Regions from separate parts of the Psychromonas saccharinae genome, predicted to be linked through region 2. Evidence: riboswitches for the same ligand, from Rfam matches in the RefSeq annotation. Region 2 holds a riboswitch; the other holds the start of a gene.
The links. Region 2 has a riboswitch for thiamine pyrophosphate ahead of ACR30L_RS03125 (thiamine-binding protein). Riboswitches for the same ligand answer to the same signal wherever they lie in the genome.
Positions count from the first base shown of each region.

Region 1 (3,217 bases), 2.1 Mb from region 2:
TGCTTTATATGCCACCAGGTGTGGGCGTACCAACACGTGTTCATGGGGCGTTTGTTGATGATCATGAAGTTCATAAAGTGGTTAATGATTGGAAAAAACGTGGTGAGCCGAATTATATTCAAGATATTCTTAATGGTGAAACGTCCTTAGATACGCTTCTTCCTGGTGAAGAAGCTGAAGGAGATGAAGAGATTGATGCGCTATTTGATGAAGTTGTCGCATTTATAACGGAAACACGTAAAGTGTCGATTTCCAGTATTCAACGTAAATTTAGAATTGGTTACAATCGTTCAGCCAGATTGGTTGATCAATTACAAGCACAGGGCGTGATTAGCGCGCCTTCTGGTGCAAATAGCAGTCGTGATGTACTTGCACCACCTCCAGTCAAGGATTAAACAATGAAAAAAATTATTTTAGCGGCATTTTTACTGATAATGACTCCACTTTATGCTGTTTCTGCCACGCAAAGTGATGCTGATTTATTAAAGGAAAAGTTAGCACAGTTTAAGCAAATTAATGCTCAGTTTTCTCAAGTTGTGACGAATGCCGAAGGCAAGGTACTCAATAAAAGCGAAGGGACACTGTCTATTTCTCGCCCTGGTAAATTTCGTTGGGAAGTGTTGACACCAGAACAAGATCTTATTATCTCAGATGGCGTTACCATGTGGATGTACAGTCCTTTTATTGAACAGGTTACCTTGGTCAATTTAAGTGATGCAATTGCAGGTACACCCTTTGTTTTACTTTCTGGGGCCACTCAAGCTCAGTGGGATAAATACACAGTTAAAAAACAAAATGAACAATTTATGATTAAAACGAAAGACGTCAGTGCGCCGCAAAATAGTTTTATTTTTGAATTTGATAAAACGGGGAATATTAGCCGTTTTGAAGTAATTGAAGCACAAGGACAACGTAGTGATTTCGCCTTAACGTACTCTCAAAAAAGTAAAAATATACCTGCAGATTACTTTACTTTTTCGATACCTGAGGGGGTAGAGGTCGACGACCAACGTTAGATTTACGCATACACATAAGTGCAATTCGACCTTTTTCGTTATTGTACTTATATAAATATAGTCGGGGGGCTGTTAAGGCTGAGATTGCGTATTAGTTGATTCACTATTGAGCAAGACCCGTAGAACCTGATTCAGTTAATACTGGCGTAGGGAACTATTATCTTGCTATTTATGCTTTTTGTTAGAAAAAGCAAAGAGTTGCTTGATGTAGATCCTGCTCGCTGGTGAGAGGAAATTTATGTCAAATTCCATTGATTTAGCCACTAATACGACAAAGTCTCCCCCGATTGTCTTAACTATTGCGGGCTCTGATAGCGGTGGGGGTGCCGGTATTCAAGCTGATATTAAGGCTATTTCAGCTACTGGTGGTTATGCGTGTTCGGTGATCACTGCAATAACAGCTCAAAATACGCAATCTGTCAGTGCTATATTTCCAATCCCCCTTGCGTATATTGCAAAGCAACTGGATGCAGTTTTTCTGGATCTTAATATTGTTGCGGTCAAAGTTGGCATGCTAGCCGGCATTGATATTATTAAACTTGTTGCGCAAAAAATAAAACAGTATCGCCCTGCATTTGTTGTTGTTGACCCGGTTATGGTGGCAACCAGTGGTGATTTGTTGTTGCCTTCCTCTGCAATGAATACATTAATATCCGACCTATTTCCATTAGCCCATTTAATTACACCTAATATCCCGGAAGCAGCTGTATTGACTGGGCAAAAATACTCTTTAGAAATCGATAATATAAACAATTTTGTTAACCCATTAAGGGCGTTAACACCTAATGCGATATTATTGAAAGGAGGGCATTTAGCAATGAATGAAATAAGCGTTGATATATTGATTACGCAGGATTCAATTGAATCATTTTCCCGTCGTCGCATTGATACAAAAAATACTCATGGAACGGGTTGTACATTGTCTTCTGCTATTGCTTCTTATTTGGCGCAAGGCCACGACTTATATCAATCTATTATGCTTGCTAAACAATATATTTCATTAGCCATTGCTCATGCAGATGAATTATCCGTTGGTCATGGGCATGGTCCCGTTAATCATTTTTTTCGAGGCCATCAAGATTTACGATAATGTTCGATTGAGATTTTATGCAGTGGTATACCGATTATTTAATGTCTATGGTACTCTCTTGCACCATCCCTATATTTGGCGGAGTGATTTTTTAATTAATCGTAATCGGTTTTATTAAAAAATAATTGTGCATTAAAAGCGTCAAGTATCTTATATGTAAAAGGCATAGAAGGAACATTAATGAAATTCAATAAACTATTAACAATTATCCTGTTGATTGTCACTACTATGTCATCATCGGTGATGGCTAAGAATAAAAAAGTAACTTTAATGCTCGATTGGTTTGTTAATCCAAACCATGGGCCGATTGTTATCGCTCAGCTACGTGGATACTTTAAGGCACAAGGTCTTGATATTGATATTCAACAGCCTGAAGATCCGAGTATGCCTGCTAAGTTGGTTGCAGAGGGGAAAGTTGACCTCGCTGTTTCCTATCAACCAAGTTTGATTATGGATGTTGCTGCCGGTTTACCACTTATTCGAACGGCTACGTTAATTGCGACCCCACTTAATGCATTAACAGTATTAGATAATAGTCATATTAAAGGGTTAACCGACCTCAAAGGTAAAAAAATTGGTATATCCGTAGTTGGCAATGAGCAAGCGGCATTAGGGCCGATGTTAATGTCGCATAATGTACAGCTTACCGATGTTGAAATAGTAAATGTTGGCATGAATTTAACCACTTCCCTGGCTTCTGGTGAAGTAGATGCAATCTGGGGGGGATTTCGAAACTTTGAAGCTACTCATTTGGCATTAGAAGGCATTCAAACTAAAAGTTTTTTTCCAGAAGAACATGGGGTGCCTGTTTATGATGAGCTTATATTGATTGCGAATGCTAAAAATTATGATAAGCACGTTGTAATCGCATTTAATAACGCATTAGAGCAAGCTGCTAATTATATTGTTAATCATCAAGATGAATCATGGAAAGAGTTTGTTACTTATTCACCGGACACATTAAATAATGAATTAAATAAACGTGCTTGGAATGATACATTAACGCGCTTCTCTTTACGTCCCGCTGCGACGGATATGCAACGTTATAATCATTATGCTCAATTTATGGTTGAACATAATATTATTGATGCAGTACCGAATGTACGGGACT
Region 1 covers NZ_CP195153.1:2,785,663-2,788,879, reverse strand. Annotated here, with positions in the region: gene ACR30L_RS12370 (DNA translocase FtsK) at 1-395, shown strand, start outside; gene lolA (outer membrane lipoprotein chaperone LolA) at 399-1,016, shown strand; TPP riboswitch at 1,069-1,186, shown strand; gene thiD (bifunctional hydroxymethylpyrimidine kinase/phosphomethylpyrimidine kinase) at 1,255-2,106, shown strand; gene ACR30L_RS12355 (ABC transporter substrate-binding protein) at 2,287-3,217, shown strand, end outside.
Region 1: another riboswitch for thiamine pyrophosphate. It lies ahead of thiD (bifunctional hydroxymethylpyrimidine kinase/phosphomethylpyrimidine kinase); the one in region 2 lies ahead of ACR30L_RS03125 (thiamine-binding protein).

Region 2 (3,217 bases):
GGCACAAGTTTGGTTAAAATTTTAGCCGCTTGATTGGGATGAGCCATCGCAAATTGATAGCCTTTTTCGGTCGCACGTAAAAATGCTTTTGCTTGTTCAGGATTCGCTTTAAGGTACTCATCGCCTGCAATTAAAATCGGATTATAATAGTCAAGTTCAGGTGCATAATCTTTAAACGCCATGAAGTTAGTCTCTACTCCGGCAATATCAGCTCTAATTTTATCCCACGCATAGTAAACCCAAACACTATCGACATTGGTTTGAATGGCTGAAATAGCATCGGCCACGGTACTTGGAATTAATGTTAGTTTTGAATAATCGCCACCATCGGACTCGATTAACTCCTTCATCATCGCTTTTTCAATGGCCATATCCCAAGTTGCGTATTTATGTCCAGCTAATGCTTTAGGTCGTGTAATTCCAGAAGACGCTAATGTAACAAGGCCCGATGTATTATGTTGAATTAACGCAGCAATAGCAGTCACTGGCACCTTATTTCTTCGAGTAAAGGCCGGCACTAAAGAGTCTTGAAAACTCACACCAAATTGGGCGCGCCCACTCGCAATTAACATCGCAGCATCACCATCACTTGGCTGAGCAATATCCACTTTAAGCCCTTCTGCTTCGTAATACCCCTTTTCCTGTGCGACATAAACTCCGGTATGATTTGTATTGGGCGTCCAATCTAACAAAAACGTAATAGGTACTAATGTATTATTTTCGTCCGCAGCCATAACGTTACAGCTGATACATATCGACATAACGATATAAAGTAAGTTTTTCATCTATTTATCTTCCTTAATTATTTTGCTCTTTCCCATTTAAGGGCAGTATATTTTAATAAATCTATTAATTTCATCAGCACTAAACTTAAGATCGAAATCAGGAATATAACCGCAAACATTTCATCGAATGCATAGGATTTTTTGACTCGAATCATATAGACGCCTAACCCTTCAAACCCGCCAAGCCATTCAGAAATAACGGCAGCGACAATAGAGTAAGTAACAGAGATTTTGAGACTCGAAAAGAAATGAGTCATCGACCCCGGCAGCTTTATATATCGAAATATTTGCAGCTTTCCCGCCCCCATTGCTCGCATTAAATCAACCATATCTTTATCTGCTGATTTAAAACCATCGAGTAACCCTATTGTGATAGGAAAAAAGGTGGTTAACGCAACCAATACCATTTTAGGCGCCATGCCATACCCCATCCACAGTACTAACAGCGGTGCAATAGCAATGGTTGGAATGGTTTGAGTAAGCACAACTAATGGGTAAAAACTGCGATAGGCAAAGTTGAATTCATCCATTAAAACAGCAACGATAAAACCAACAATAATTCCTAAGCTCAATCCCCAAAAAGCTTCCACTAGGGTGACACTTGTATGTTGCATTAAAAGTGAAAAATCACGGATAAAGGCGTGGGCAACATCAAGAGGAGATGGCAGCATAAAAGCAGGCACAATATTTTCTGCACAAATAAACGCCCATATCCCAATAAGCAAAAGCAGTGTGCCAATAGGGATGCATTTATTGATGATGTTTAGTGACCTTTTTATCAATAGATAATACGTCACCTTCCGGGTGGTAAGTCACTTTGATATAAGATGCAACGCCCGGTGTGCCAGCATTAATTGCAATTTTGTGGCATTCTTTTAATACATCAAATAATTGGTCAAAATCACCTTCAATAGAGGTTTCACAGGGGCCAACGTAATAACTTAACCCAGTGCTTTTTATATAATCGATAACGTTATCAACCACGCGGATGATTTCATCTTTATCGACGGTTTCTGGTAATATTTGAATGGCAACACTTGCTTCCATCGGTTTAATCCTTTCGTAAAAATTAACAATGAAAGAATATAAAGCAAAAAAAAGCCCCACTATTAACAATAATAGTAGGGCCTGAATTCTCAGTATAATCTCCCTACGCCGGCATAACCCGGATCAGGTAATAAGGGTCAAACTCTATGAGTTCTCTCAGCCGCTAGGCCCCCCCGATTCCAAAATCAGAATAGATAACCTTGATTTTATTGTCAATAGAAAGGTCACGATAAAATCACTTCCAAAAAAGGAAGCATAAAGCTGATGACAATATCGACATGATTAAATGTTTAATAAAAATATAAATCCGTAACAAACCTGTCACATTACGGTGCTAGCCTAGCAGTCATTCTAAAACCAATTGTATTAAATATGTGATCTAAATTTTGCGCAGGAAAATAGATCAGCTAATTATTACGATTGGTATAAATACCCGACTTCTAAATATTAACTAGGTAATCCCATGACAAACTCATTAGATAAAGACACTGATTTTAGCAAGATGGTGAATGCACGTTTATCTCGACGTGGTTTTTTATTCGGTTCAGCAGCCATCGGCGCGGGGACATTTTTAGCCTTGAACCCAGTGGCAAAAGCAATTGCAGGAAGCATAAATAGCCCATTATTAAATTTCACGGCAATTCCAACTTCAACGGCTGACACAATAACCGTACCAGCAGGTTATACCACGCGTAATTTAATGTCTTGGGGTGACCCTATTTTTGCCAATGCTCCTGCGTTTAATGCCGATGGCCAACAAAACTCAACGGCACAGGCAATGCAATTTGGTGATAATACCGATGGTATGAGCTTATTTCCAATGTCCAAAGACCGAGCTCTACTGGCTGTTAATAATGAATACACTAATTATAAATTTCTTTTTCCACATCAAGGTAAATCAATGACAGCCGACGATGTAAAAAAAGCACAAGCTGCATTAGGTGTCACAATTGTCGAAATAGGTAAACAAAATGGACAATGGGTTATGGATAAAAACGGCAAACTAAATCGCCGTATCACTGCAAATACAGAAATGTTAATGACAGGGCCAGCGACAGGTCATGAGCTATTAAAGACAAAAGCTGATCCAACCGGTACAAAAATACTCGGTACCATTAATAATTGTTCAAACGGACAAACCCCATGGGGCACTTACCTAACCTGTGAAGAAAACTTCAATGGCTTCTTTGGCGCAGAAAAAGACGTAGAACTTAACAACGACTACGACCGCTATGGTATCGAAGCTAAACAAAGTAAATATCAATGGCATAACTTTGATGAACGTTTTGACTTAGCTAAAAATCCCAATGAACCAAACCGTTTTGGTTGGGTCGTTGAAATTGATCCCATGGATCCTACATCAACGCCATTAAAACGTAGTGCAT
Region 2 covers NZ_CP195153.1:694,856-698,072, reverse strand. Annotated here, with positions in the region: gene ACR30L_RS03135 (ABC transporter substrate-binding protein) at 1-785, opposite strand, end outside; gene ACR30L_RS03130 (ABC transporter permease) at 803-1,510, opposite strand; gene ACR30L_RS03125 (thiamine-binding protein) at 1,536-1,832, opposite strand; TPP riboswitch at 1,916-2,017, opposite strand; gene ACR30L_RS03120 (PhoX family protein) at 2,296-3,217, shown strand, end outside.